Regions from separate parts of the Duganella zoogloeoides genome, predicted to be linked through region 2. Evidence: predicted binding sites of a transcription regulator. Region 2 holds the regulator's gene; the other holds the start of a gene.

Region 1 (15,353 bases), 850 kb from region 2:
CTGTACCTGGAAGTGAACGGCAAGCGCATGCAGACCGGTAACACGTCCACCATGATTTTCACGGTGGCGCAGATCGTCAGCTACCTGTCGAAGTTCATGACCCTGGAGCCGGGCGACGTGATCGCCACCGGCACGCCGCCCGGCGTGGGCATGGGCCTGCCGAAGCCGCGCTTCCTGAAAAAAGGCGACCAGGTCCGCCTGGGCATTCCCGGTCTCGGCGAGCAGCAGCAGGAAGTGATCGACTGGAAGCCGCGTAAAGCTTGATCTAGTTGGCGGCAGTCTTGGCTGCCACGTCCGGCAGGCTGTCGAGCAGGGCCAGCACGTCGTCGCGGGTTTCGCTGGAAAAGCCCATTTGCGCGGTGACGCTGATCTTGCCGTTGGCGTGCTGGATGGTGCTGAAGTTGGCGATGCCCAGCGTGCGTTCGAACAGGATCACTTTTTTGCCGCTGTTGAGGTCAGTTGCCGAAATTTTCGACAGGCCACCTTCCTGCGACACCAGGATCGGACGGCCCGGCACATTGAACCAGTTGATGCGCCAGAAGTAGTGGCTGAGATGGCGCGAACCGTTCGGTTCGTATGCGCTTTCGAACGTGTCCATCTGCTGGCACTTCGCGATCAATATATTTTTTTGCTTGCACATGCTCATCACCTGCACCTGCTTGTCCTCCAGCGACACGCTGACCGGGACCAGGCGGTTGCTCTCGATCTGGAGCAGTGCGTAATCTTCCTTCTTGCCCAGGCCGAGCGTATTGCCGAGGCTTTTCACCGAACTGAACAGCGCACCCAGCGAGTTGCCAGGCTGGGTGCCGTTCGATTCCGGCGTGCGTTCGAGCAAAATGTAGCCGGTATTGGCGATGTCGCCGTTCTGCAGCGCGGCAATCGAGTATGCCTCCGGCGCCACGATATTGGTGGTGCCGCTGCCCGGCACGTAGCGGAAACCGGTGTTGTCGCGCGCCACCACGAAGCCGCGCGACGACGGGATCAGGCGGTAGCCGGTAAAGCGCTTGCCGGTGGCGGTGGTCACCTGCCACAGCGCACCCTGTTGATAGGCGGTGGCGATGGTCACCGGTTCCTGGGTACTGAGCGCGCGGCCCGATTTGAGGATGAACTCGCCGGTATGGGCTTCCGCCAGGTAGGTGTAATCGCCGGATTGGGGGTCGAAGGCGTAGCTGCTGATCTTGCCTTCAGGGTCGATGTAGCGCTTGCCGTTGATGGCAAACCCGTCGCGGAAACGTTCGAACTGCACGCCCTCGGCCAGCACCGGGAATTTGCTGAAGGCAGCCGCCAGGTCGGCCTCGGTGCGCGCTGCCGCCACTGGTCCGGCTGCTTGCGCCGGTGCTTGCGCCGGTGCTTGCGCCGGCTGCGCAGCGCCGCCCATCTGCTGCTTCAGCAGCAGCGTCAGCAACTGCTTTTGCTGCTCGGGCGTCAGATTGTCGAGGTTTTGCGCTTGCAGCGGTACGGTGGCAAACGATGCGGTGAGCAGCAGGGCGGCGATACTTTTTTTCATGAGTAGAGCAGGGGCAGTTGGGGAAATATTAATTATAGGCAAATAATAAATCTTTTTGGTAACAATATTTACCAATAGAAATAATCCTCCCCAACCATGTTGTTTATTGCGCACTGGTAATAGCTTGCGCGACGGCTTGTGCCAGCCTGTCGGTGATCTCGGCCAGGTCGGCATCGCTGGCGATGAACGGCGGCGCCAGCAGCACGTGGTCGCCGCGCACGCCGTCGATGGTGCCGCCCATCGGGTACACCATCAGCCCGCACGCCATGGCATGCTGTTTGATCGCCGCGTGCAGTTTTAGCGCGGGATCGAATGGCTGTTTGGTGTCGCGGTCGCGCACCAGTTCCACCCCGATCAGCAAGCCCCGGCCACGGATATCGCCCACGTGGGGATGGCGGCCCAGCGCCTCGCGCAGCAACGTGCGCAGCACGGCGCCACGGCCGGTTACTGCGCCCAGCAGGTTGTCGCGCCGGATCACCTGCTGCACCGCCAGCGCAGCAGCGGCGGCCACCGGGTGGCCCATGTACGTATGGCCATGCATGAACACGCCGCTGCCGTCGCGCAGCCGGTCGATGATGGGCGTGCGCGCCAGCACCGCGCCGATCGGCTGGTAGCCGGCGCCCAGTCCTTTACCCAACACCACCAGGTCGGGCAGCACGCCTTCCTGCTCGAACGCGTACAGGGTGCCGGTGCGGCCCATGCCGCACATCACCTCGTCGGCAATCCACAGGATGCCGTACTTGTCGCACAGGCTGCGCACGCCGCGGAAGTAGCCGGGCGTGGGCGGCACGGCGCCGGCGGTGGCGCCCACCACGGTTTCGGCGCAAAAGCCGATGACGCGCTGCGGGCCCGTGGCGATGATGGTGTCTTCCAGCTCGCGCAGCAGCGCGGCCGTGTAATCCTCGGTGGTCTGGTCCGGCGCGCGGTCGTGGTACTCGAAGCACGGCGCCACGTGCGGCACGTCGATCAAGAGTGGTGCAAAAGGCTTGCGGCGCCACGCGTTGCCGCCGATGGCCAGCGCGCCCAGCGTGTTGCCGTGGTAGCTCTGGCGGCGGGCGATGAACACGCTGCGCTGCTCCTCGCCGTTTTCCACGAAATACTGGCGCGCCAGTTTCAGCGCGGTTTCCATCGCCTCCGACCCGCCCGACACCAGGTACACGTGATCGAGGTCGCCCGGCGCATCACTGGCCAGCCGCGTGGCCAGTTCCTCGGCCGCCTCGCAGGTGAAGAAGGCCGTGTGGGCGTAGGCGTTGCGGTCAATCTGGGCGTGCATGGCCGCCAGCACCTCCGGGTGCGCATGCCCCAGCGACGACACGGCGGCGCCGCCGCTGGCGTCGAGATAGCGGCGGCCTTCGCGGTCGTGCACGATCATGCCGGACGCGGAGCCGACTATTGGCGGCATATGGCGCAGGTTACGGTGAATCAGGTGAGTCGGGTGACTGGCTGGGTGGGGGCGGTTCATGGACATCCTTTCTGGCAAGTGGATTCTTATGATTGCCAACAGACAATAGCCGCGTTCAGCTTGTCTTCTGTTGATCCATGCCGCACCATGGCCAAAAAACTTTACTAGGAGCAAGGACATGACCGATCGCCTGGGACCGATACCGTTCGCGCAGATGAGCGCCAGCCAGCAAGTCGCGGCGCAGGCAGTGATCGACGGCCCGCGCGGTGCGCTGTACGGGCCGTTCGTGCCGTTGATCCGCAGTCCCGAACTGATGTCCGCCGCCCAGCGCATGGGCGAATACCTGCGCTACCGCAGCGCCATCGGCACCCGCCTGACGGAACTGGCGATCCTGGTCACCGCGCGCCAGTGGAGCCAGCAGGTGGAATGGGCGATCCACGCGCCGATTGCGAAGGAGTACGGCATTGCCGACGAAACCATCGCGGCCATCGCCGAACGGCGCCGGCCGCAGGAACTGCTGGCCGACGAGGAATTGGTGATTGAATTCTGCCTGCAACTGCACCAGCAACAGCGTGTGGACGATGTCACCTACGCCGCTGCACTGGATGCCTTCGGCGAACACGGCGTGGTGGACCTGATGGGCATCAACGGCTACTACACGTTGCTGGCGATGGTGATGAACGCGGCGCAGACGGCGGTGCCGCAGACGGAGGCGCCGGTGTTGCCGGAGTGATTCGCGGTGATTGCGAGAGAACGAGAAAATAGTGATTTGACTGTCAACTTCGGCGCCTCGCCCACCTCACTCCCGCAATACTTTCACAACCTGCAGGCCACACTCACCGCCGACGGCCCCGGCTTCAGCGCCTGGTGCCCGACCACGGCGAAGTGGCGTTCGAGCTGCATTACGGTCGGACATTGCTGGAATCGGGCGCGCTAGGCCAGCACGCGCTTCAACCACGCACTGATGTCATTGACCTCTTCCTGGCACAGCGAATGTTGCATCGGGTAGTCATGCCACTCGACGTTGTAGCCCCATTGTTGCAGCAGGTCGCGCGAGGCGGTGGCGCGGGCGAGCGGGACTACCGGGTCCATGCGGCCGTGGGCCATGAAGACCGGCGTCGCCAGGCTCTCCTTGGTGAATTCGGTCGTGGCCTTGGCGGCGATCGGCAGGTAGCCTGACAGGCACATCAGGCCGGCCAGTTTTTCCTTCTGGCGCAATCCCGTTTGCATGGTCATGGCGCTGCCCTGCGAGAAGCCGGCCAGGATGATCTTGTCGGCGGCGATGCCGCGTGCTTTTTCGCGGGCGATCAGCGCTTCCACTTTGACTTGCGAGGCGCGCAGGCCTGCTTCGTCTTCCTGGCGACCGAGGTCGGTGGCGACGATGTCGTACCACGAGCGCATCACGTAGCCGCCGTTGACGGTGACCGGCATGGTGTCCGCATTGGGGAAGATGAAGCGGATCGGCGGCAGGCCGCGCAGGTCCAGTTCCTGCAGCATCGGCACGAAGTCGTTGGCATCGGCGCCCAGGCCATGCATCCAGATAATGGCGACGGTGGGATTGGCGCCGGTTTCTTTTTCGATGGTTTGCAGCAGGCTCATAGGTTTCCTCGGTTTAGCGATTGCAGGGGCGGGCAAAACAGGTATCAGGGGCAGCAACGGCGCCAGCAGCGCCGCGCCCGCCAGCAGACGGCGCCGCCGCCGCGCGGGGGCGGTGTGCGTCACGCGGCCGGCGCAGCAGGGCGCAGCGCCGACTTTGGCCGGAACGCCTTGCACACGGCGGGATCGGTTTCCATGTACGGCCCGCCGATCAGGTCGATGCAGTACGGCACGGCAGCAAAGATGCCGCCGGCGACGGTGTTGCCGTCGGCGTCTTTCAGGCCGCCCAGCGTTTCGGCAATCGCCTTGGGCTGGCCCGGCAGGTTCATGACCAGGGCGGCGTGGTCTGGCGTTTCGCGGATGACGGCGGTCTGGCGCGAGAGGATGGCGGTCGGCACGAAGTGCAGGCTGATCTGGCGCATCTGCTCGCCGAAGCCCGGCATTTCCTTGGTGCCCACGGCGATGGTCGCTTCGGGCGTGACATCGCGCCGCGCCGGGCCGGTGCCGCCGGTGGTCAGTACCAGGTGGCAGCGCGCGGTATCGACCAGTTCGACCAGCGTGGCTTCGATCTGCGCGCGCTCGTCGGCGATCAGGCGCGTTTCCACGCGATAGGGCGTGGTGATGGTGCGGGCCAGCCAGTCCTGCAGGGCGGGAATGCCCTGGTCCTGGTACACGCCGCCGCTGGCGCGGTCCGAGACCGACACCACGCCGATCACCAATACGGGTTCCACGTTACTCGTCATCTTCTTCGCTGTCGGCGTCGTCGGCTTCGGCGGCGGCGTCTTTCTTCTTCTTGGCCTCGACCTGCTTGAGGATCTGGAAGATTTCGCGGTAGGCCTTCGGCGGCTTGTTCTCGGCCTGCTCCTTGCGGGCGTTGCGAATCAGGGTGCGCAGGTGCTGCACATCGAGTTCCGGGTTTTCGGACAGCAGCACGGTGAGCGCCTTGTCGTCGGCCAGCAGCTTGTCACGGCGGCGTTCCAGCGCGTGCATGGCGGCGGTATCGGATTTCGAGGCGCCTTTCCAGCCGTCGATGGTTTGCTGGATGGCGGCGATTTCCGCTTCGTCCAGGGTGCGCATCTTTTTACCGACGAACTGCATCTGGCGGCGGCGGCCTTCGTGGTTGGTGATGGTCTGGCACTCGAGGATGGCGTCGCGCACGTCCTCGGGCATCGGCACGCGCTTGACGCGGTCGCGCGGCTCGGCCACCAGCGCTTCGCCCAGCTTTTGCAGGGCATCGACCTGGCGTTTCATCTCGGATTTGGAAGGGCGCTCGTATTCCTGTTCGAATTCGGTCGAGCTGAAGCCGACGGCGCCGCGGTTTGGATTTACCATATTATTAACTTTCGGTCCGGCGCGCAGCCGTCCCTGTAAACTGTGAACGACTGCTATGATACCCGGTTTAGTACCTTACCGACGAAAACCGCCCATGTCCGATCCCCATTTCAGCCACACGCAAGATCAGTTGCAACAGCTCGCACGCGACGTGCTGGGCTACGCAAAAGCGCAGGGCGGCACCGATTGCGAGGTCGATTTCAGCGAGGGCAGCGGCCTGTCGGTATCAGTACGCAAGAACAAGATCGAAACCATCGAGCAAAACCGCGACAAGGGCATGGGTGTGACGGTCCACATCGGCCAGCGACGGGGCAATGCCAGCACGTCCGATTTTTCCACCGCCGCCCTGAAAGCCACGGTGGAAGCGGCCTACAACATCGCCCGCTTCACCGCCGATGACGATTGCGGCGGCCTGCCCGAGGCGGAATTGCTGGAAATGGCGCCGCCCGACCTGCAACTGTTCTATCCGTGGGCAATCGACACAGCCGGCGCCGTGGAACTGGCCAAGCGCGCCGAAGCGGCCGCATTCGACGTCGATGCACGCGTGACCAATAGCGAAGGCGCGGGCGTGCACGTGCAGCAGTCGCATTTCGTTTCGGCCAACTCGCGCGGCTTCATCGGCGGGTATCCGTATTCGCGCCACACGGTATCGATGGCGGCGATTGCCGGACGCGGCGCCGGCATGCAGCGCGACGACTGGTATGTATCCGTGCGCGATGCATCGCGCATGGCCTCGCCCGAGGCGATCGGCCGGTACGCCGCCGAGCGCGCGCTGGCCAAACTCAATGCCCGCAGCCTCACCACGCGCACCTGCCCGGTGCTGTTCGAAGCGCCGCTGGCCATCGGCCTGCTGGGCGCCTATGTGCAGGCCACGTCGGGCGGGGCGCTGTATCGAAAATCGACGTTCTTTGTCGATTCCCTGGGCCAGCAGGTGCTGCCGGCGCACGTGCACATCCATGAAGACCCGCACGTGATCGGCGCGGTGGGCTCGGCCCCGTTCGACGACGAAGGCGTGAAAACCCGTGCGCGCGATGTCGTCAAAAATGGCGTGGTGCAGGGCTATTTCCTGTCCACGTATTCGGCGCGCAAGCTGGGCATGCAAACCACCGGCAACGCGGGCGGCTCGCACAACCTCACACTGTCGTCGTCGCTGACGGCGCCCGGCGACGACTTTACCGCCATGCTGCGCAAGCTCGGTACCGGCCTGCTGGTCACTGAATTGATGGGGCAGGGCACCAACTATGTCACCGGCGATTATTCGCGCGGCGCGTCGGGCTTCTGGGTGGATAACGGCGTGATCCAGTATCCGGTCGAGGAGATCACGATCGCCGGCAACATGAAAGACATGCTGGCGCAAATCGTCGCGGTTGGCGCCGACACCATGATGCGTGGCACCAAGCAGACCGGCTCGATCCTGATCGAGAAAATGGTGGTAGGCGGCGCCTGAACCTGCACGGCCAGGGCCGGCCCCTGTGGTACTGCATCAGTACTGCATGAGTACTGCTGGCGGGGCAGCCAGGGGGGCGATCATTTATCGCTTGCACAAGGCGCTGGCCGGTACGCCGCAGGCCACCAGCCGGCCCACGTCCGGATTTTTCAGGTAATCCAGGTGGGCGCGGTCCGGCCGCTCCAGCAATCCCAGCCAGGTCGGCGCGTTCGATACCAGGATGTTGAACACCTTGACGCTCTCGCTGGCGTAGCGCTCCGGTGGCAGAGCGTATGACAGCACATCGCTGGGATCGCTGAATGCGACCAGTGTCAGCAGCGCCGGAACTCGGCGCTGGTCGCTGCTGCCGCGCTGACGAAGCAGCAGTTGCAGGCTGTCGGGCGCCGCCGGTGCTGCGCCCGGGGCTGGTACGGCAATGCCGCCGGCATCGGCAGCGGTTCCAGCCCCAGCCCCAGTCCCAGCTCCAGCTCCAGCTCCAGCTCCAGCCCCAGCCCCAGCACCGGCACCAGCACCAGCCCCAGCACCAGCCCCAGCACCGGCACCGGCACCAGCACCAGCACCAGCACCAGCATCGGCAGCGACAGCGACAGAAGCGCCAGCTCCAATGCCGGTAGCTCCGACCGCACCGTCCAGCGGCTGATCGGCCAGCGACAGCAGCGGAATCTGGTTCGCCGCCATCACCAGTATCCGCATTCGCTCCATGGTGTGTCGGGCCGTGGTGGCGGCGCGCGATGCGGGCGCTTCCAGCGTCATGCGCAGCAGCGTGTCGAACATGATTTTGCTGCCCATGCTGTGTGCGATCACCACCAGCGGTACATTGTCGGCCGTGTCATCGCCGGCCAGCACGTGCAGGATGGCGTCGCGCATGTGCAGCTGGATCGCATCGCGCGCCACGCCCTGGTAGATCAGCGCGTCGGGCAGGCAATCGTCGATCAGGGTGTCTTTCAGGCGGGCGTTCAGGAGCGCACGTTGATGCGGATACGGTGGCGTACCGGTGCAGATGGCCGACTTGCCGGTCTGGTCGTAGCACAGCTGGCGCTTGAGCGGCGTGGTCAGGGGCGACCAGATCAGGGCGTTGAAGCGCAGGCGGCCGGCAGGCGTTTCGACCGTGGACGGCACGATCTCGATGCCGCCGGCGTCAGCAATGGCGGAGCGTGCCGTGGACAGGGTGGCGCGGTCGATTGCCTGCGCGAGCTGCGCCACCACCTGCTGCGCCCAGCGGAAATCGTGGGTGCAGATGCCGTTGACCAGCAGGATATCTGTAGTGCGGCTTTCGGTCTGCGCGGGCAGATCCACCAGGCCGGGGAAGCGGGTATCGGCGTCGAGGATCTGTGGCGGGCTATATGGCGTGCTGCAGGCCGCCAGCAATGTCAGGCAGTACAAGGCGGCAGCCGTGCGGCGCGCAGATAACAGAATGTTCATGCTGAACCTCCGGGAAGGGCGCCGGGTGGCGCCTGCTGGAGGCCAGTGTATTTTTGCGGACGGCGTCCGCCTTGTCCTGGCGCAGCGCCAGGACAAGCAAAGCGTTACTGCTGCGCGACCAGCGTTTGCAGTACCGGTTGCAGCACAGCTTTGCCCAGCTCGGCGCTGCGGGCGCCGTTCCAGCCGGTGTCGGCGTCCGGATCGTTGGCGTTGTCCTTGAACGGCAGTTCCACCGTCAGCGACAGGCAACCGAACTGGTGCGTGATGTGGGGCGAGCCCATGGTCAGCGTTTCGTCGGTGTACGGGGTTTCGCCGTAGCCATACTCGTCCTGGAAGTCCGGGCTGGCGATCAGGAAGTTGTCGATGAAGTATTGCTGGCCTTCGGCCTGGTCCGGGGTCCAGGTCGGCAGCGACTCGCTGCCCGCCACGAATACGTATGGCAGGCCTTCGTCGCCATGGATGTCGAGGAACAGGTCGCAACCAATTTCCAGCATCTTGTTTTTCACCAGGAATACTTCCGGGCTGCGCTCCATGGTCGGGTTCAGCCACTCGCGGTTGAGGTTGGCGCCGGCAGCGTTGGTGCGCAGGTTGCCGCGTACCGAGCCGTCCGGATTCATGTTCGGCACCACGTAGAACACGGCTTCCTTCAGGCAATTGCGGCCGAACGGGTTGGCCGGATCGAGCAGCGCTTCGACCATGCCTTCCACGAACCATTCAGCCATCGTCTCGCCCGGATGCTGGCGTGCGATCACCCACACTTTTTGTTCGGCTTCCGGATCGCCGATGACCAGCATGTTCAGGTCTCGGCCGTCGATGGTGCTGCCCAGGTCGATCTGTTTGACCAGCGGCGACAGTTGCGCGTTGTCCAGCAGCGCCAGGTGACGTTCCCACGAGTACGGCTCGAAATAGGCGTAATAGACGCTGTCGTATTCGGGCGTGTGGTTAATCGTCATCACTTCGCCGTCAAACGACGTCGGCACGCGGAACCAGTTGTCGCGGTCGTAGCTGGCCACGGCCTGGTAGTCTTTCCAGCCATCGGGGTAGGCGGTCTTGCCGGCGTTGAGGAAACGCAGCGCCAGCGGGGTCGATGCGCCGCCTTGCACGCGGAAGTAGAACCACTGGGTAATGTCGGCGTGCGAGTCCTTGCGGATGTGCAGGTCGATCGCGGCCGGGTTGTCGGCGGAAATGACGTCGATGGCGCCGGCGTCGAACTGCTGGCTGATTTTGATAGGCATGGTGGATAGTCCCGTTGAATTCAGTGTCGAGCGCTTGTGGCGCAGTGGCGACATCATACAGTGTGGTGGCGTTTTGGCGTATCTCAACTATGCCGACAAGTACGTTTGCGCTGGCGCAAGCTCTGTCTAGATGAAGCTCGCTAAGGTGGTTGATTGCCGCCGCTCAGGACATCATGATCGGCGCCACCGCGTTGGATCACGGGAGTATGATTGCCATGACGCCTACATTATTTCGGGACGGTAGCTTTCGCTATTTTTTCTTTTCGCGGGAGGAAACCAGAATGCATGTTCATGTGTCTCACCCTGATGGCGAGGCCAAGTTTTGGTTGGAGCCTGTAGTCGAGTTAGCCTCAAACAAAGGCCTGTCAGCGCGACAGTTACGAGCGGCGCAACAGTTTGTTGAACTTCACCAAGGGGAGATGCGCAATGTCTGGCAAAAATGGTTTTCCACCCAGCCTGGGCGTTGAGGTGGTTGAAATTGACGAGTCGGGATTGCGGCTCGACCTCGGCACGGAGTCACTTTGGCTCAGTTACGCGGATTTTCCATGGTTCGCCGACCAGCCCGCCGAATTGGTGCGCGCGGTGGAGCGGCCTGCGCCTGAGCATCTGTACTGGCCCGCACTCGACATCGACCTGTCGCTTGCCTCGATTCGTGATCCTTCCGCGTTTCCTCTGATAGCCGCTCACCCCTGACGCAACCCTCCGAACCGCGCATAAAACGCCGTCTCCGCAGCCGGCGCCTCCGGGTCTTCGCGGCGCAGCACGCTGTCGATGTGCTGTTCGGCGGCCGTGTGCACGGCCAGGTATAGCTGGCGCGCCAGGGCGTAAGCCTGGGTGCCGGGCCAGGGCGCGGGCAGCAGTTCGGCCGGCAGTTGCGGGTCGTGCAACTGCACGCGGCGATAGGCGTGGATCAGCAGGGTACGGATCACGAACGCCTGCTCCGGCGTCAGCCGGTCGGCCACGCCGCCGTCGAGCCCTTCTGCGAGCGGTGCAAAGCGTGCCAGGAATTGTTCGTAGCCGGCCGCCACTTCGCGCACGTCCCAGCCGGTCGCTACCAGGTGGCCCAGCGACCGCGCGCCCACACCGGGCACGGTGGCCGCGCGCACCACGAACAGCTTGCCGGCCACGCCCAGGCGCGCCAGCACCTCTGCCAGCGCGGCCGGTTCGGCAGCCGGATGGCCCAGGATGCCGGGCGCGATCACGCTGTAGCCCTCCCACAACAGTTCCTTGCGCACGGCCGTGCGTTCGGCCGGCGTCAGCGCGCCTTCGCCGCTGATGACCAGGGTCCAGCTGCCGTCCCAGTGCGCGTGCGGCTCGGCGTAGATACGGCGGTAGGCGTGGGAAAAACGCGCCATGGCGTCGGGCGTGATTGCGTAGGCGCTGCGGCGGCCGTCGCGCCGGGCGCCGAGCCAGCCCTCCTGCGCCAGCCGGAACACGGCCGTACGCAGCAGCCTGTCATTGACGCCGAACGGCGCCAGCAACTCGATCAGGCTGCCCAGCCACACCATGCCGCCGTGCGGCACGATGGCGTCGCCGAAGATGGTCACCACCAGCGATTTCGAGCGCGGCGGGTCGTGGGCAAGGAAGTCGGTGATCCAGTCGGAGCAGTGCATATCGGCCAACAATGTCTGAAAACAGCAGTTTACCGGGTGAAACGCATTTTAAGGGTATTGAATGCGGAATTTTGATATGACTCAAAAAAACGGTAGCTAAAACGAATTGTGTATCGTATTATGATTTCAAGCCAGTACAGAGGAGGAGACGATATGTACGCCCAACAAGTAGAGACCGGCCTGAGCACGGTCCGCACCACCGCCGACATGGCCGACGACGAGCGCGCCTTCCAGGCCCGCATCGACGCCGGCGTGCGCATCGAGGCCAAGGACTGGATGCCCGACGCCTACCGCAAAACCCTGATCCGCCAGATCTCCCAGCACGCCCATTCGGAAATCGTCGGTCAGCTACCGGAAGGCAACTGGGTCACGCGCGCCCCCACGCTCAAGCGCAAATCGATCCTGCTGGCCAAGATCCAGGACGAAGCCGGCCACGGCCTGTATTTGTACAGCGCCGCCGAGACCCTGGGCGTGACCCGCGACGAACTGCTGGCTGCCTTGCACAGCGGCAAAGCCAAGTATTCGAGCATCTTCAACTACCCCACCTTGTCGTGGGCCGACATGGGCGCCATCGGCTGGCTGGTCGATGGTTCGGCCATCATCAACCAGATTCCGCTGTGCCGCTGCTCGTACGGACCATATGCGCGCGCCATGGTCCGCGTGTGCAAGGAAGAGTCATTCCATGCGCGCCAGGGCTACGACATCATGCTGTCGCTGGCGCGCGGCACGCCCGAGCAAAAGGCCATGGCGCAGGATGCGCTGAACCGCTGGTGGTGGCCGTCGCTGATGATGTTCGGCCCGTCCGACGCCGAATCGGTCAACAGCGCGCAGTCGGCGCAATGGCGCATCAAGCTGTTTTCCAACGACGAACTGCGCCAGCGCATGGTCGATCAGACCGTGCCGCAGGCCGAGTTCCTGGGCCTGACCGTCCCCGACCCCGACCTGCACTTCAACGCCGAGACGGGCCACTACGAATTCGGCGCCATCGATTGGACCGAATTCCAGAATGTCTTGAAAGGTAATGGCCCGTGCAACCGCGAGCGCCTGCGCACGCGGGTCGATGCCTGGGAGGAGGGCGCCTGGTTCCGCGAGGCGCTGGTGGCGCACGCCGACAAACACGCAGCAATCAAGGAGGTCGCATGAGCACTCAATTGAGCAAAGAATGGCCGCTGTGGGAAGTGTTCATCCGCAGCCAGCACGGCCTGGCGCACAAGCACGTGGGCAGCCTGCACGCACCCGACGCCGAAATGGCGGTCAACAATGCGCGCGACGTCTATACCCGCCGCAACGAGGGCGTGAGCATCTGGGTGGTGCGCGCGGCCGACATCGTCGCCAGCAGCCCGTCCGACAAGGGCGCCCTGTTCGAGCCGGCCAACAGCAAGGTCTATCGCCACCCCACCTTCTTCCCGATGCCGGAAGAAGTGAAGAATTTGTAAGGAGCGGCCATGGATCCGAAAGTCAACTACCTGCTGCGCCTGGGCGACAACGCCCTGATCCTGAGCCAGCAGCTGTGCCGCCTGTGCGGCAAGGGCCCGGCGCTGGAAGAAGACATGGCGCTGTCCAACGTGGCGCTCGACCTGCTGGGCCAAACCCGCCTGTGGTACGAGTACGCGGCCGAACTGGAAGGCGCGGGCCGCGACGAAGACCGCCTGGCCTACCACCGCGACGCCCACGACTTCAAGAACTGCCTGCTGCTCGAGCAACCGAACGGCAACTACGCCGATACCATGATGCGGCAGTTTTATTTCGACACCTGGCACTACTTCCTGATCGCGGGCCTCACGCACAGCAGCGACGCCCGCATTGCCGCCATCGCCGAAAAATCGCTGAAGGAAGTCACGTACCACCTGCGCCGCAGCGGCGACCTGGTGGTGCGCATGGGCGACGGCACCGCCATCAGCCACGCCAAAACCCAGGCCGCCGCCGACGCGCTGTGGATGTACAGCGGCGAGGTGTTTACGTATGACGCGGTCGATCACGCCATGGTCGATGCCGGCATCGCACCACCGGCGGACGCGTTGCGCACGCAATGGCTGGCGCACGTGGCGGAGATTTTTGCCGAAGCCACGCTGGCGATGCCACCCAAGGACGCCTGGATGCAGAGCGGCGGCAAGCAGGGGCGCCATACCGAGCACCTGGGCTATATCCTGGCCGAGATGCAGTTCCTGCAGCGCGCGTATCCTAATGCGCAGTGGTAAAGGAGGGCGACATGAGCGTACCCAAACCATTTCCTTCCCCTGCCAACCCTGAATCCGTCATCCTCGCGCATGCGGGGATCCATGGACCGCTTGATGGGACGTTCAGCTTGGATCCCCGCGTTCGCGAGGATGACGGAGCGGCGGGTGACAGCGTCGATGAAGCGCTTGTAACCAGCTGGCTTGCAGAAATCCCCGACCCCGAAATCCCCGCCATCAGCATCATCGACCTGGGCATCGTGCGCGCCGTGCGCGTGGCCGACGACGGCGCCTGCCATATCACGATCACACCTACCTACAGCGGCTGCCCCGCCATGCAGGTGATCGGCGCGGCGATTACCGATGCCCTGCATGCACACAGCGTGATGGACGTGGTGCTGCACACGCAGCTCACGCCTGCCTGGACCACGGACTGGATGACGGACACCGGCAAGGAAAAGCTGCGCAACTATGGCATCGCACCGCCGGCCGAACAGGCGCAGGTGATCGACATCAGCCGCCTGCGCGGGGGCGCCGCCGTTGTTACGGCAGTAACCGCCGCCGCGGCAGTCTCGCGCCGGGGAATGCACGCCGTCCCCAAACCGGCGATCGCCTGTCCCCACTGCGGCTCGACCCACACCGAAGTCACCAGCCAGTTCGGCTCCACACCCTGCAAGGCGCTCTATAAATGCCTGGACTGCCGCGAACCGTTCGACTACTTCAAGTGTCACTGAAACCATGAGCCAATTCCATCCACTGACCGTGTCCCAGGTGCGCCACGAAACGCGCGACACCATTGCCGTCACCTTTGCCGTGCCCCCGGAGCTGCGCGCCAGCTACGCCTATCAGCAAGGCCAGCACCTGACCCTGCGCGCGCAGATCGACGGTGAAGACGTGCGCCGGTCGTACTCGATCTGCTCGGCCGTGCAGGACGATGCGCTGCGCGTGGCCATCAAGCGCACCCAAGGCGGGCTGTTTTCGTCCTGGGCCGTGGATCACCTGCAGCCGGGCGCCGTGCTCGACGTGATGCCGCCGTCCGGCCACTTCAACGTGCCGCTCGACGCCGCCAACCGCAAGCACTACCTGGCCTTTGCCGCCGGCAGCGGCATCACGCCGATCCTGTCGATCATCAAGACCACGCTGGCGTTCGAGCCGCACAGCCGCTTCACGCTCTTCTATGGCAACCGCGCCAGTTCGTCGGTGATCTTCCGCGAGGAACTGGCCGACCTCAAGGATATTTACCTGGACCGCCTGCGCATCGCCTACGTGATGAGCCGCGAGCAGCAGGACATCGACCTGTTCAACGGCCGCATCACGCAGGACAAGTGCGCCGAGTTCCTGCGCTACTGGGCCCGCGTCGATGACGTCGATGTCGCCTTTATCTGCGGACCGGAAGACATGATGCTGGGCGTGTCCGCCGCATTGCAGGCAGCAGGCATGCCGAAGGACGCGATCAAGGTCGAACTGTTTGCCGCCACCGGCGCCAACGGCCCGAGAAAAGCACGGACCCACGCCGCCACACCGGACAGCGCGCACCAGCACACGGAAGTGACGGTGATCATGGACGGCAGCGCGACCAGCTTCACCATGGCGCAGGACCAGGAGTCGCTGCTCGACGCCGGCCT
Region 2 (15,353 bases):
TGACTCGTTGCATCTGAACCACGGTCACCAGGGCGATCATCAGGATCGAGGTGATACTGGTTGCCAATGCAACTTTCGCCTTGATCCCAAGTGGTTTCATGTCGTCCTTGTGCGGGGGCTGCGAGGGAGAAAACCAGGAGTAACAGGAATTTTCCTATCAAAGTTCAATAATGGCAACAGGATTGCGATGGACACACAATTGAATCGCGCGTGACTTGTAACCTGTACTTGCAATGGCGCAAGTGCGGGCTTTGCTTTACGATGCATTACCCTGGGCACGTTGGCGTCGGGGAAACTCACAGTACTCTGGCCTTGATTTGTGGTGAACCCGACCGTCCTGACCCTTGCGACCGCCGTCCTGTTAGCCGGACTGGCTTCTGCGCCGCTGCGCGCGGCCCCCGATACCGATCGCTGGCATGCGCTGGCGCCGGTCGTGTTCGAGCATCTGGCGCCGGCCGAGCGCAATTTCCCCAGCCCCGTGGTGATGAGCATGGCGCAGGATGGCGACGGCTTCCTCTGGTTCGGCTCCCAGGCCGGACTCGGCCGCTGGGACGGCTACCAGATGCGCAACTTCTATTTCGACGCCAACGATCCGTATTCGCTGCCTGGCGACTTCATCCAGACCCTGCACGTGGATGCTCAAGGCCGGCTATGGGTGGGCACCAGCATCGACGGCCTGGCCCGGTATGACAAGCACAGCGAGCGTTTCGTGCGGGTGGCTGCCGGTGCGCTGTCCAGCCCGGCTGTGTATGCGATCGCCAGCGACAGGGACGGCGGCCTGTGGGTGGGCACGGCCGCCGGCCTCGATTACGTGGACGCCGCCGGCCAGGTGCGCCACCACCGGCGCGCGGACGCGGCGCCCGGCGGCCAGCGCGCCAACCAGGTCCGCGCCCTGCTGCTCGACCGCGACGGCGTGTTATGGATCGGATCCGACGCCGGCCTGGCCCGGCGCGACGCAGCCAGCGGCCGGATCGCGGACATCGCCGGCGTGGGTGACGCGGTGCTGTCGCTGAGCCAGAATCCGCAAGGCGGCGTGGTATTCGGCACCCTGCGCAGCGGCGTGGGTTTCGCCGGCGCCGACGCAGCCACCGCCGGCGCGCGCCTGCTGGCGCTGGCGGACCAGGGCCGGCGCCAGGCGATGGTGCTGTCGCTGACCGAAACCGTGCCCGGCCAGTGGTGGGCCGGCACCTATGGCGACGGCGTGATCGAATTCGATGCCGCCGGCATCCACCGCCGCATCACGCACCGGCCGGCGGTGGCGGTCAGCCTGGCCAGCGACCGGGTGGCGGCGTTGTGGCGCGACCGCAGCGGCCTGGTATGGGTCGCCAACGAGCGCGGTGTCGATACCCACGATCCGCGCAACCGCACCTTCAGCACCATCTTCGATGGCGTCGGCTTGCCGGAGATTTCCGCCTCGGCCTTCATGACCGACCAGGGCGGCCGCTTGTGGGTGGCGCTGGCCGACCAGGGCATCGACCTGATCGCGCCGGACGCCACCCGCCGCGCCGGCCTGCGGCCCGACCCGCTGCGGCCGGACACCGCCCTGCCCGGCAGCCTGATCCTGGCCATGACCGAAGCCGAACCGAACGAGGCGTGGATCGGCACCCTTGCCGGGCTGTACCACACCAGCGGCCAGGGCAGCCAGGTGCGGCGGGTACCGTTGCCGCACCACGAGCCGTTGCCGCGCATTGGCAGCATCCTGCGGCGTGGCGGCGAGTTATGGCTGGGCACGCCAAGCGGCCTGTTGCGTTACGATCCGCGCGCCGCCACGGTCCAGGCTTTCCACCAGGGGCCGGCCGCTGCCGGCGGCCTCTCTGACAGCCGCGTCACCACCCTGCTGGAAGCACCAGACGGCATGCTGTGGGTGGGCACCCGCAACGGCCTCAATCGTTTCGATCCGGCCACCGGCCGCGCCGAGCAGATCCTGGCCGAGCCGGTCCGCAGCGACGGCCTGCCGCCGGGCCTGATCAACACCCTGGCTTTCGATCGCCGCGGTCGGCTCTGGGTGGGCACCAACAGCGGCGGCATCGCCATCCTCGACGGCCAGACCGCCGACGGCAAGCCGCGCTTCCTGCGGCTTGCCGTCGGTACCGGCCTGTCGGGCAAGAACGCCAGCGGCCTGCGGCTCGACGCCAGCGGCCGCATGTGGGCAGCGGCCGGTAACGGCATTGCCGTGATCGACCCCGAGACCCTGGGTATCGAGTTGTTCGGCCGGGCCGACGGCCTGGTGTTCCAGGCCTATTTCGGCGGGGCCGGCGCCCGGACCGCCCACGGCGAGCCGGTGTTCGGCACCTCGGGCGGCTACGTGGTGGTGCGGCAGACGCCGGTGCAGCGCTGGAACTACCAGCCGCAACTGGTGGTCAGCAATGTCCAGCTCGACACACGCCAGGTGGCGCCCGCGCCCTTGCTGGCGGCAGACGGCCCCGGCCTGGAAATTCCGGCCGGCACCCGCAACGTCAATATCGAAATCGCTTCGCTCGACTATTCCGCCAGCGCCCGCAACCGCTACGCGTTCCGCCTCGAGGGCTACGACAAGGACTGGGTGGAGGCAGATGCCAGCCACCGCATCGCCACCTACGCCAACGTGGCGCCCGGCACCTACCGCCTGCACATGCGCGGCAGCAATCGCGACGGCGCCTGGAGTCCGCACGAGCTGACCATGGCGCTGCGCTTCCTGCCGGCCTGGTACCAGACCTGGTGGGCGCGCTCCGGCGCGGCGCTCGGCATACTGCTGCTGGGCTGGGGCCTGTACCGCTGGCGCATCCGGCAGCTCGAGCATGCCAAGCTGCAGTTGCAGCAGGAGGTGTACGCCCGCACCCGCCACCTGGCGCGGGTCCACGCCATCGTCAAGTCGATCAACGACCAGCTCGATTTCGATGCGCTGCTGCAGGCGATCCTGCTCGAGTCGAGCGCGATTGGCGACGTCTGCGGCGCCTGCGCGCTGATCCGCGAACCGGGCGCCGGACAACTGAAGGTGCACGCCAGCTGGCAGACCAGCGTGGTGCCGCCGTGTGCGGCCATGACGCTGGAGGAGGCCCACACCCTGCTGGTTGCTGGCGCCGAACTGATCATGCCGGAGATGTACCTCAGCCGCAACAGCGCCGGCGCCGTGCTGGCGGTGCGCATCTGCAGCGGCGAAGAAGTGCAGGGCTACCTGGTGTTCGAGCAGCAGCAGGCCTTCGCCGGCGCCGACCTGGACATGTTCAAGGCGCTCAAGGAGCCGTTCATCTCGGCCTTCCAGAAAGCCGACGCGATCCGCGCCATCCAGCAGGCGCGCGCCGACGCCGAAGCCTCCACCCGCGCCAAGAGCGACTTCCTGGCCAATATCAGCCACGAGATCCGCACGCCGATGAACGCCATCCTCGGCTTTGCCGGCCTCGGCGCGCACCTCGACCTGCCCTCGAAGCCGCGCGATTACTTCCACAAGATCGACCGCGCCGGCAAGAACCTGCTGGGCATCATCGACGACGTGCTCGATTTTTCCAAGATCGAGTCGGGCAAGCTGGCGCTGGAAAGCGTGCCGTTCGACCTGGCGGACGTGCTCGACCAGGTGGTGGACTTGTTCTCGTGGCGCGCGGCGGAAAAAGGCCTGGAGCTGGTGGCCTGGGCCGACCCGGACGTGCCGGCGCGCCTGGCCGGCGATCCGCTGCGCCTGGGCCAGGTGCTGATCAACCTGGTGGGCAATGCCCTCAAGTTCACCGCGCGCGGCGAGATCGTGGTGCAGGTAACGCGGGAAACCGGGCCGGACGGGGACCGCCTGCGGTTCGCCGTCAGCGACAGCGGCGTGGGCATCAGCGCCGAGCAGCAGCAGCGCCTGTTCCACGCCTTCAGCCAGGCCGACAGCAGCACCACGCGCCTGTACGGCGGCACCGGGCTGGGCCTGGCGATCTCGCAGCAGCTGGTGCGTGCCATGGGCGGCGTGATCGGTGTTGACAGCATGCCGGGACAAGGCAGCCGCTTCCATTTCAGCGTCGCCCTGCCCAGCCTGCCGGCGCGCCACGACGATGCGCCCGGTTTGCTGGCGCTGCTCGCTGGCACGCGGGTGCTGGTGGTGGACGACAGCGCGGTGGTGCGCACCATGTTCGCCCAGCAGCTGGGCGACGCCGGCCTGCCGGTGACCACCGCCGGGTCTGCTGATGCGGCGGCGGCGGCCGTGGACACCTACCTGGCGCCGGAGCCGGTGGACGTGGTGGTGCTGGACTGGGACATGCCGGGCGCGCACGGCGCCGACACGGTCCGGCGCCTGCGCCAGGCAGCCGCGCCCGGTGCGCCCGCGATCGTGATCATGGCCACCGAGTACGGCCGCGAGGCGGCCATGCGCGCGGCCGGCCAGCTCGGCATCCGTCATTGCCTGGCCAAGCCGGTCAACCGCGCGCGCATGCTGCTGACCATCGCGCAGGCGCTGGGCCTGGCCGCCGACGAACCGGCAGTGGCGCCGCTGTCGCCGCGCGTGCTGTCGGCGGCGGCGCAGCGCCTGGCCGGCGCCCGCGTGCTGGTGGTCGATGACAACCAGATCAACCAGCAGGTCGCGCGCGAGGTGTTGCTCGGCGGCGGCCTGCAGGTGGACCTGGCCGCCACCGGCATGGAGGCGGTGCGCATGGTCGAGGCCTGCCGTTACGACGCCGTGCTGATGGATATCCAGATGCCGGAGATGGACGGTTACGAGGCGACCGCACTGATCCGCGCGCGCCATTCGACCGCGCAGTTGCCGGTGATCGCCATGACCGCGCACGCGGTGCCGGGCTTCCGCGAAAACAGCCTGGCCATGGGCATGAACGACTACATCACCAAGCCGATCGAGCCGGAACGGCTGTTCGAGGTGCTGGCCGGCTGGATCATCGGCCGCGCCGCGCCGGCGCTGCCGGCACCGGCACCGGAGGCTGGCGTTGCTGACGGTGACGGCAGCGCTGACGGCCAGGCCGGCGAGTCCGCCATCGACGCAGGCATGGACACCGGCGCCGCGCTGGTGCGGCTGGGCGGCAACCGCCGCCTGCTCACGGTCCTGCTCGAGAAATTCGTGGAGGAATTCGCCGCCACGCCGGCGCAACTGGCGGCCGCCATCGACGCCGGCAATACCGAGCAGGCCGCGCTGCTGGTCCACAAGGTCAAGGGGGCGGCCGGCAACCTGTCGATGGGGCAGTTGCACCGCTGCAGCGACGCCCTCGAGCAGCAACTGCGCAGCGCGCCGGAGCATGCTGCGCCAGCGCTGGCGGCGTTCGACGCGGCCCTGGAAACAGTGCTCGAGGCAGCACGCGAGGCGGACCCTGGTGACGGTTAAACTCGTTGTAAATTCACCAAGTTCGGCGTAGGATGGCCTGGCAGTGCACTGTTTTTATCCACCTTGAGGGAGTACACGATGATTAAACAGACTTTCGATCAGCTCAGCGCCATGCTCGCCAAACTGGCCACCGACGATGGTTTCCGCGACCGCATGCAAAGCGACCCGGTACGCGCCCTGAGCGCACTCGGCATCGAACTCGATCCGGCCAAGGTGCCGGCCGTGCGCAGCCTGCCGTCCAAGCAGGTGAGCGCCGCCGACCATGCCACGTTCGAAAGCAAGGAAGCCGGCGAACGGACCATGGTGCTGTTCATGCTCTCGGGCGTGTCGGCATCGCGCCTGGCCACCTGATCGCCTGATCACTTGACCGGCTAACCGGCTATCCGGCCACCTGGCCGAGGCCGGTTTCGCCGTAGCGCAGTTCCACCATCTCGCGCGCGCCGGTCGCAGCCACGCCGCAGCCGCACACGGCAATCACCGCGTGGCGCAGATGGTCCAGCCCCAGCATGGTTTCGATATCGATGTCGTTGATGGCGGCGGTGATAAACGCCGGCAAGCCCGCTTCCGACGCCAGCAGATAAAACGTCTGCGACAGGTGGCCGGCATCGAGCGACATCGCGCGGTACGCCTTCTGGTGGTTGCGGTATTTCCAGAACGAGCGCTCCACCCGTCCCACCATTACCACCTGCATCGCCGCGCCGGCCAGCCAGTACTGGTCCGCCACCATTTGCAGCGCCAGCGCCGCCGCTTCGTCCTGCGTGGTTGCGCGCAGCGGCACCAGCGTGTTGTCGAGCGGATGGTAGTGGTACAAGCCCGGCGCCAGGCCGTCCACCCGTTGCACCAGCACGAACGCTTCGACCGGATGCAGGCCGCCGCCCGACGGGCTGGTCTTTTTCAGGACGTTGGCGTGCGGGCCGATGTGGCGCAGTTCCTGGGCGCCGAACGTGCGTTGCAGCAGGCGCGCCGCCACCGCCAGCGGCAGGCTGGCGCTGGTATCGTAGTTGCGGCCCGTGTAGCGGCGCAGCAGTACCTCGTCGAGCATGCCGGCGGGCGCCGGCAGCGGCACCGCCGCGCCGATGCTGGCCACCTGCTGCACCGGCGGCGGCGGATTGCCGTGGCGTTCGAGCAGTTCCTCGAAGCTGGGCGCCTCCATGCCGGTGTCGCTGCGCACGTCGTGCCAGCGCGAGAACGTGTGCGCCAGCGCCGCCAGCGGCCGCCAGTGCAGCGTGCGCAAGGTGTCGTCGCGCTCGCGCAGGGCGTCCTGCGCGGTGGCCTGCTCTGGCTGCTGGCCCCGGGCCTCGGCCAGCAGCAGGCCGTGCGCGAGCAGCCGGTCCACGACCGCCGCGCCATGGCGTTCGGCGACCTCATCGCGCGCGGTCCAGACCGATGAACCGACTGCGGCCAGTGCCGCCAGGTCGGCCGCATCGACCTCGATCTCGCGGTCCAGGTGCGGCGCCAGCGCCAGCCAGCGGGTGCTGGCCGCCAGGGTGCTGGTGCCGGCAAACAGCGCGGCCCAGTCGATGTCCAGTTCTTCGCGGGGTTCGAGGTACAACACGGCGCAGCGGCGTAGATTCATGGTCTTTATCTCTCCTGCTCAAGTTGAGAAATCGGCAATAACGAAGACCAGTCTAGCGCATCCTTCGCCAGCGGGAAAGTGGCGGCGGACGGAATTTTCAGCGGCCATTACTTGTACAATGAAAGTAAAAAGCGCGTTGCAATACCTGATGGTGGCAGTGCGGCATCGCACCATTCTGGCGCATGATGGTCTACACTAGCGGACATGATCAAAGACCTGCCATCGCTGGTGCTGCCCGGCGCCACAATCGACATCCTCAAAGCCAGCTGCGCCACGTGCAGCATGCACCAGCTGTGTTTGCCCATGGGACTGGGCAACGAAGACATGGACCGGCTCGACCAGATCATCGGCCGCCGTCGCAAGGTCGCGCGCGGCAATACCTTGTTCCGCATTGGCGATTCGTTCCAGAACCTGTACGCGATCCGCCTCGGCCACTTCAAGACCTACCAGGTCAACCGCGAAGGCGCGGAGCAGATCACCGGCTTCCAGATGGCCGGCGAGCTGCTCGGCATGGACGCCATCAGCACCGACCTGCACCATTGCACGGCGGTGGCGCTGGAAGACAGCGAGGTGTGCGAAATTCCGTTCGCCACCTTGCAGCAACTGCTGGCCGAAATGCCGACCCTGCTGCGCCACTTCCACCGCATGATGAGCCAGGAAATCACGCGCGAGCAAAGCGTGATGCTCTTGCTCGGCAATATGCAGGCCACCCAGCGCTTCGCCGCCTTCCTGGTCAACCTGTCGTCGCGCTACGAAGCGCGCGGCTACTCGCCCAACGCCTTCCAGCTGCGCATGTCGCGCGAAGAGATCGGCAACTACCTGGGCCTGACCATCGAAAGCATCAGCCGCCTGCTGTCGAAGTTCAAGAAAGAAGGACTGGTCCGGGTGAGCAACCGCGAAATCGAACTGCTCAAGCCGCTGACACTCAAGGCGATTACGGCCGGTACCGAAACCTGCGGTTAATGCGGCTAATTGGATGCCCGCCTGCGCGGGCATGACGGAGTAAAAGTTAACGGTATGAACGCATAACCATCCGGGCCGTCATTGCGCACCGGCGATAGACGCCGCCGGCGCCACATCCGCTACCAACGTCACACCGCGCTCCTTCGGCCACGTCCACGCGCCGGCCAGGCGCCAGTCGCGTTTTTCGCCTTCCACCAGCACCACCCAGCGGCTGCGTTCGAGCATGGCCAGTGGCAGTTCGAAGCGGCCGGCCGCATCGGGTTGCACGGTCGCTTCGATATCCTTGTCGGGCAAGGTCGCGTGCGCGAGGCGCAGCCGCAGCCGCTCGGTGATGCCGTCGCCGCTGGCGCGCTGCACCTGGCCCGTCAGCGCGCCGCGATTGGCGTCGTACCCGATCGTCATCGACAGGCCCATGGCGCTGGCCACGCGGTCGCGGCTCAGGTCCTGGTTGATGGCCTTGCCCTGCTTGTAGTAGTCGCCGACCACCACCGGGTCGGGCGTCGAAAACGCCAGCCAGGCGGTAAACACGCTGCCGGCCACCACGATGGCCGGGCCCAGCATCAGGAACCACGGCCAGCGCTGCTTGTACCACGGTGTGACCGTGCTGTGTAAATGGTGCATGGTGATCTCCTAGCGCGGCACGATGAAGACCGCAGTTTCTTTCACATGCAGCGCCGGATCATCCACCGATGTCAGCGCCACTTCGATCTTGTTCGAGCCCTTGTGTGCGGCGCCGTGCGCGGTGCGCAGGCGGATCGGCACGCCGCGCGTTTCGGTCGCCTCCAACTGCACGGTAGCGGGCGTGACCAGGGCCAGCGTGTCGATGCCGGACACGCTGATGCGATACGTGTGGGCGCGCTCGGTCGTGTTCATGATCTGCAGCCGATAGACGTTTTCGATCATGCCGTCTTCGACCTCGCGACCCATGGCGCCACGGTCGCGGATCACGTCCATTTTCAGTGGCACGCGCAGGTACAGGGCGGCGCCGGCGCCGGCCACGATCAGGCACAGCACGGCGGTGTAGATGCGCACCCGGGGACGCCAGGTGCGGCGGCGGATTTCGCTGGGCGTTAAATGCTCGTCGAGCGCGCGCTCGGTGGCGTAGCGGATCAGGCCGCGCGGCGCATCGATCTTGTCCATCACGCCGTTGCAGGCATCCACGCACGCGGCGCAGCCGATGCACTCGTATTGCAGGCCGTTGCGAATGTCGATGCCGGTGGGGCACACCTGCACGCACATCGAGCAGTCGATGCAGGCGCCGCCGGTGTTGGCTGTTTGCTTGTGGCGTGGAACCAGTGGACCACGCGGTTCGCCGCGCCTGGCATCGTAGGTGATGATCAGGGTGTCGCGGTCGAACATCGAGCTCTGGAAGCGGGCGTACGGGCACATGTACTTGCACACCTGCTCGCGCATCCAGCCGGCATTGCCGTAGGTGGCAAAGGCGTAGAACAGCACCCAGAACCATTCCCACGGGCCGAAGTCGAAGGTCTGCACCTCGACCATCAGCTCGCGGATCGGCGTGAAGTAGCCAACAAAGGTAAAGCCGGTCCACAGGGCCACCGCGCCCCAGGCCAGGTGCTTGGCGGTTTTTTTACCGAGCTTGCCGGCGGACCAGGGCTGGCGGTCGAGCAGCATGCGCGCGCTGCGCTTGCCTTCGATGCGGCGTTCGATCCACAGGAAAATTTCGGTATAAACAGTTTGCGGGCAGGTGAAGCCGCACCAGACGCGCCCGGCCACGGCGGTGGCCAGGAACAGCAAATACGCGCTGATGATCAGCAGTACCGCCAGGTAAATGAAATCCTGAGGCCACAAGACCATGCCGAAGATGTAGAACTTGCGCGTGGTCAGGTCGAACAGCAAGGCCTGGCGGTCGTTCCAGAGCAGCCACGGGGTGCCGTAAAACGCCAGCTGCGTCAGCCACACGAACAGCCAGCGCAGGCGGGCGTAGCGGCCCGAGGTTTCGCGCGGGTAGATTTCCTCGCGCGCCGCATACATCTTGATGACTTGTGTCTCGGGGGCACTCATTTTGCTGGTTCCGGTTCCGGATTGGCAGCCGGCGCTGGCGCCGGCTGCGTCACATCATTGGACAAGCTCCAGATGTAGGCAGCCAGCACGTGCACCTTGGCGTCGCCGAGGAAGTCGCCAAACGCCGGCATGGTGGCAGCGCGGCCGTTGCGGATGGTTTCCATGATGGTGTCGGCGCTGCCGCCGAACAGCCAGACCTTGTCGGTCAGGTTCGGTGCGCCGAGCGCGGCGTTGCCCTTGGCGTCGGCGCCGTGGCAGGCCATGCAGGCGCCGAATTTCGCTTTGCCGAACACCGCCTTGATCGGATCGGATGTCGAACCGGACAGGCTCAGCACGTAATGGGCGACGTTCTCGATATCCTTCTCGCTGCCCACGGCCGCGCCCATCGGCGGCATCACGCCGGTACGCCCGTGCAGGATGGTCTGCTTGATGATCTCGGGCGTGCCGCCGAACAGCCAGTCCTTGTCGGCCAAGTTTGGAAAGCCCTTGTTGCCGCGCGCGTCGGACCCGTGGCACTGGGCGCAATAGGTGAGGAACAGCCGCTCGCCGATGGCGCGCGCCTTCGGATCGGCCGCCACCGCTTTCAAATCCTGCTGCTGGTACTGGGCGAACAGCGGACCATATTCCGCCTCGGCCTGTTTCAGTTCGGTCTGGTAGTTGCCGGTGGAGCTCCAGCCCAGCTTGCCTGCATAACTGCCCAGGCCCGGGTACAGCACCAGGTACACCAGCGCGAAGACGATGGTGATGTAGAACAGCCACATCCACCAGCGCGGCATCGGCGTGTTCAGCTCGGTCAAATCCTGGTCCCAGATGTGGCCGGTCGTATCGACATTGATGTCGCTGCGCTTGCCCACCCGCGCCTTCGATTGCGCCCACAGCAGGATGCCGCAACCGATGATGCCGAGCAGAGTGATGGCGGCGATGTAGTAATCCCAGAAGCCGCTGGTAAAGTCAGCCATGATGCACCTCGCGCTCGCTTTTCAGCGGCTCGTCGGCAAACGGGGCAAGTGCTGCCTGGGTAAAATCGGTTTCCTTGTGGTGGATATACGCCCACCACACGATGCCGATGAACGTGACAAACGACACCACCGTCATCACGCTGCTGGCCTGGTCAAACAGGTTCTCGATAGCCATGTCAGTTCCTTGCTTTGATTAACGTGCCCAGGCCTTGCAGATAGGCGATCAGGGCGTCTTCCTCGGTCTTGTCCTTCAGTTCTTCCGGCGCGGCGGCGATCTCGGCATCGGTGTACGGGTCGCCCAGGCGCTGCAGCGCGCGCAGCTTCGGCACCACGTCCTGCGGCACCAGTTTGGTCTTGGCCAGCCACGGGTAGTTGGGCATATTCGATTCCGGCACCACGTCGCGCGGGTTGGCCAGGTGGGTGCGGTGCCATTCGTCGCTGTAGCGGCCGCCTACGCGCGCCAGATCGGGGCCGGTGCGCTTGGAGCCCCACTGGAACGGCCGGTCATAGACGAACTCGCCGGCAACGGAATAGTGGCCGTAGCGCTCGGTCTCGGCGCGCAGCGGCCGCACCATCTGCGAGTGGCAGTTGTAGCAGCCTTCGCGTACATAGATGTCGCGGCCGGTCAGCCGCAGCGGGCTGTACGGTTTAAGGCCGGCCACCGGTTCGGTGGTGGACTTCTGGAAGAACAGCGGCACGATTTCCACGGCGCCGCCTACGCTGATCACCAGGGTGACCAGGGCGATCAGCAGCCAGGGATTTTTTTCGATCCATTCATGTGAGAATTTCATGGGCACTCCGGGTTCAATGGGCCGCAGCCAGGGCAGGGATGGGGGCGATGACGGTGGCGCGGCGGCGCAAGGTCATCCAGGTGTTGTAGCCCATCACGCACATGCCGCTGAAATACATGAAGCCGCCCAGCACCCGTACCGCATAGTACGGATACGTGGCCTTCACGCCTTCGACAAAGGTGTAGGTGAGGGTGCCGTCGGGGTTGACCGCGCGCCACATCAGGCCCTGCATCACGCCGGCGATCCACATCGCGGCGATGTACAGCACCACGCCGATGGTGGCCACCCAGAAGTGCAGGTCGATCAGCTTGACGCTGTACATTTTCTGTTCGCCCACCAGGCGCGGAATCAGGTAATAGATCGAGCCCATGGTGATGAAGCCGACCCAGCCGAGCGCGCCGCCGTGCACGTGGGCCACGGTCCAGTCGGTGTAGTGGGAGAGGGCGTTGATGGTCTTGATCGACATCATCGGGCCCTCGAAGGTGGCGATGCCGTAGAACGACAGCGAGACGATCATGAATTTCAGGATCGGGTCGGTGCGCAGCTTGTGCCAGGCGCCCGATAACGTCATCATGCCGTTGATCATGCCGCCCCACGACGGCGCCAGCAGCACCAGCGAGAACACCATGCCCACCGACTGGGTCCAGTCGGGCAGCGCCGTGTAGTGCAGGTGGTGCGGGCCGGCCCACATGTACGTGAAGATCAGCGCCCAGAAGTGGACGATCGACAGCCGGTACGAGTACACGGGGCGTTCGGCCTGCTTGGGGATGAAGTAATACACCATGCCCAGGTAGCCGGCGGTGAGGATGAAGCCCACCGCGTTATGGCCGTACCACCACTGGATCATGGCGTCCTGCACGCCGGTGTAGGCGGAATAGGACTTGGTCAGGCTGGCCGGCATGCTGGCGCCCTGCACCACGTGCAGGATGGTCACGGCCAGGATGTAGGCGCCGAAGAACCAGTTGGCCACATAGATGTGCTTGACCTTGCGGGTGATGAGCGTGCCGAAGAACACGACCGCGTAGGCGATCCACACCAGCGCGATCAGGATCGTGATCGGCCATTCGAGTTCGGCGTATTCCTTGCCGCGCGTATAACCCATCGGCAGCGTGACCACTGCCAGCAGGATCACGGCCTGCCAGCCCCAGAACGTAAATGATGCCAGCTTGTCGGAAAACAGCCGTACCTGGCAGGTGCGCTGCACCACGTAGTACGACGTGGCGAACAGGCCGCAGATGCCGAATGCGAAAATCACCGCGTTGGTATGCAGTGGGCGCAGGCGGCCATAGGTCAGCCATGGAATGTCGAGGTTCAGCGCCGGCCATGCCAGTTGGGCGGCGATGATCACCCCCACCAGCATGCCGACGATGCCCCAGATCACGGTGGCGATCGCGAACTGCTTCACGACCTTGTAGTTGTAATTCGATGCTAGCTCCACACAAGCTCTCCCCGGGTAATGTCAAGTTGATAGCCCGAAGGGTAAGCGTCTGAAACTCAAAAATCCTTGATGTGAATCAAAATTGCCCGGATGAATTAAGTACAGTGGCGAGCGCGTCACACCGCGCTGGGCATGAATATTGCAAACAATTGGCGGCCCCTATTGCCGATCACTGGATGCACCATGCACACGCTCGTCGAATCGCTGAACTTGTCCAAACTGTACCAAGGCTGCGTGTTTCACTCCGATGAGAAGGTGGCCACGCACCAGCATGTGGCAAGCGCGCTGGCCGACCACGACCTGCAATGGCGGCGCGGCACCGTCAATACCGCGCTTTACCAGGCGCGCATCAACCGCCTGCAGATGATGGCGCTGCGCTACGGCGCCGAGGTGGAGGTGACGCCGCGCCCGTTCGAGGATTTCGCGCTGGTGCACACGTCGCTCAAGGGCTGTACCGAGTTCGACTGCGATGGTCACCGGGTGGCCGTACCGCAGGGACGCACCGCGATCATTGCACCGAAAAAGCACATCCGCATGGTGTGGGGCGAGGGTTCCGAGCAGCTGATCGTCAAGCTGCCGCACGCGCTGCTGCGCGAGATGCAGGGACAGGCGACGCGCGGCGCCGGTGCCCCGGGCGCGCTGCGCGGCCTGGCGCCGGGCCTGCTGCTGGCGCCAGCCCTCGGGCAGCACTGGGAAATGATGTTGCATTCGCTGCTCAGCATCCTGGCGCTGCCGGCCACCGAATCCGGCCACACGGCGTGGATCGATCACTACGAGCGCAACGTGGCGCTGTTCCTGCTGGCGCAGCAGGGGCAGGGCGCGCCGAAGGTGGCTGCCGATGCGCAGGCGGCGGCAGCGGGCCAGGGCTTGACCGACGGCAGCGCCGGCAAGCGGCTCGATGCGCTCGAGCGCTATATGCGCAGCAAGCTGTGTGCACCGGTGGCGCTGGCCGACCTGGCGCTGGCAGCGGGCATGAGCGTGCGCAGCCTCAATCAGCTGTGCCAGCGCCACCATGGCGTCTCGCCGATGGAGCTGCTGCGCAATATGCGGCTCGACGCCGCCCACGCCCATTTGCAGATGCATGCCGAAGCCGGCGTGGCCGACACCGCGCTCGCATTCGGCTTCGGCCACGCGGGCCGGTTTGCCGCGTACTACCGCGCGCGCCATGGCCATTTGCCACGTAGCCAGAAACGGATGGCGCCTGCTTCATGATTGCCAGATCCGGCTAGCAGCGCAGGGGCCTCTTCCCTAGACTCGATTCATCGAGTCCACCACACGGAGAGGTCCCATGTCCCATCTAGACGAAGCAGCTGCCGCACCGGCCACGGTGCATCCCCTGGTGCAGTTCCCGCGCACCGACGGTTCGCGCACGCCGTATAAAGTGTTCAGTTCGCAGGAAGTATACGAGCGCGAACAGGAAAAGATTTTTCGCGGTCCGGTCTGGAATTTCCTGGCGCTGGAAGCGGAAATCGAGAAGCCAGGCGATTTCAAATCGACGTTTGTCGGCGACACCCCGGTGGTGGTCACCCGCACCGACGACGGCAGCCTGGCCGCGTGGGTCAACAAATGTTCGCACCGGGGCGCCACCGTGTGCCGCGAGCAGCGCGGCAACGCCAGTTCGCACAGCTGCGCCTACCACCAGTGGAGTTTCGACCAGCGCGGCAACCTGCTCGGTGTACCGTTCCGCCGCGGCCAGAATGGCATGGCCGGCATGCCCAAGGATTTCGATCCGAAGTGCCACGGCCTGCGCCAGCTGCGCGTGGACAGCTACAAGGGCCTGGTCTTTGCCACCTTCAGCGAGACGGTGGAACCGCTGGTCGATTACCTGGGCGCCGAGATGACGCCGTGGCTCGACCGCATTTTTCATAAGCCGATCGTGTACCTCGGCTGCACCCGCCAGTACTCGAAATCGAACTGGAAGCTGTACCTGGAAAACGTCAAGGATCCGTACCACGCCAGCCTGCTGCACCTGTTCCACACGACCTTTAATATCTTCCGGGTGGGCATGAAGGCGCGGTCGATTGCCGACAAGCGCCACGGCCTGCACAGCATCATCACCGCCACCAAGAACCAGGAAGAAACCTCGGACGCCTACAAGCAGCAGGCGATCCGCTCGTTCGACGAAGGTTTTCAACTGGAAGACCCGTCGGTGCTGGGCCAGATCCAGGAATTCGAAGAGAACACCACCAACCACATCCAGCCGATCTTCCCGCAACTGGTGGTGCAGCAGATCCACAACACCCTGGTGGCGCGCCAGCTGCTGACCAAGGGCCCGGACAATTTCGAGCTGATTTTCCACTTCTTCGGCTACGCCGACGACACG

The links. Region 2 encodes FNR, which switches genes on or off when oxygen is low (the NO sensors DNR and NnrR bind a similar motif). Its sites were predicted from a motif close to TTGATNNNNATCAA; they were not measured.
Region 1: the regulator FNR is predicted to act here: its motif matches at 11,626-11,639, upstream of paaA (1,2-phenylacetyl-CoA epoxidase subunit PaaA).

The regions. Positions count from the first base shown of each region.
Region 1 is NZ_CP140152.1:5,172,974-5,188,326, reverse strand. It holds gene SR858_RS22880 (fumarylacetoacetate hydrolase family protein) at 1-264, shown strand, start outside; gene SR858_RS22875 (hypothetical protein) at 266-1,507, opposite strand; gene SR858_RS22870 (aspartate aminotransferase family protein) at 1,611-2,969, opposite strand; gene SR858_RS22865 (carboxymuconolactone decarboxylase family protein) at 3,088-3,642, shown strand; gene SR858_RS22860 (alpha/beta hydrolase) at 3,843-4,508, opposite strand; gene mog (molybdopterin adenylyltransferase) at 4,628-5,248, opposite strand; gene yjgA (ribosome biogenesis factor YjgA) at 5,238-5,837, opposite strand; gene pmbA (metalloprotease PmbA) at 5,932-7,284, shown strand; gene SR858_RS22840 (hypothetical protein) at 7,369-8,706, opposite strand; gene SR858_RS22835 (M14 family metallopeptidase) at 8,811-9,941, opposite strand; gene SR858_RS27790 (DUF4160 domain-containing protein) at 10,115-10,408, shown strand; gene SR858_RS22830 (DUF2442 domain-containing protein) at 10,368-10,634, shown strand; gene paaX (phenylacetic acid degradation operon negative regulatory protein PaaX) at 10,625-11,563, opposite strand; gene paaA (1,2-phenylacetyl-CoA epoxidase subunit PaaA) at 11,708-12,697, shown strand; gene paaB (1,2-phenylacetyl-CoA epoxidase subunit PaaB) at 12,706-12,990, shown strand; gene paaC (1,2-phenylacetyl-CoA epoxidase subunit PaaC) at 13,000-13,752, shown strand; gene paaD (1,2-phenylacetyl-CoA epoxidase subunit PaaD) at 13,860-14,462, shown strand; gene paaE (1,2-phenylacetyl-CoA epoxidase subunit PaaE) at 14,467-15,353, shown strand, end outside.
Region 2 is NZ_CP140152.1:6,018,703-6,034,055, forward strand. It holds gene SR858_RS26415 (response regulator) at 1-100, opposite strand, end outside; gene SR858_RS26420 (hybrid sensor histidine kinase/response regulator) at 323-5,278, shown strand; gene SR858_RS26425 (NHLP-related RiPP peptide) at 5,357-5,629, shown strand; gene SR858_RS26430 (putative peptide maturation dehydrogenase) at 5,658-6,854, opposite strand; gene fnr (fumarate/nitrate reduction transcriptional regulator Fnr) at 7,059-7,817, shown strand; gene SR858_RS26440 (FixH family protein) at 7,896-8,438, opposite strand; gene ccoG (cytochrome c oxidase accessory protein CcoG) at 8,448-9,842, opposite strand; gene ccoP (cytochrome-c oxidase, cbb3-type subunit III) at 9,839-10,801, opposite strand; gene SR858_RS26455 (cbb3-type cytochrome oxidase subunit 3) at 10,794-10,976, opposite strand; gene ccoO (cytochrome-c oxidase, cbb3-type subunit II) at 10,978-11,592, opposite strand; gene ccoN (cytochrome-c oxidase, cbb3-type subunit I) at 11,606-13,030, opposite strand; gene SR858_RS26470 (AraC family transcriptional regulator) at 13,214-14,242, shown strand; gene andAc (anthranilate 1,2-dioxygenase large subunit AndAc) at 14,319-15,353, shown strand, end outside.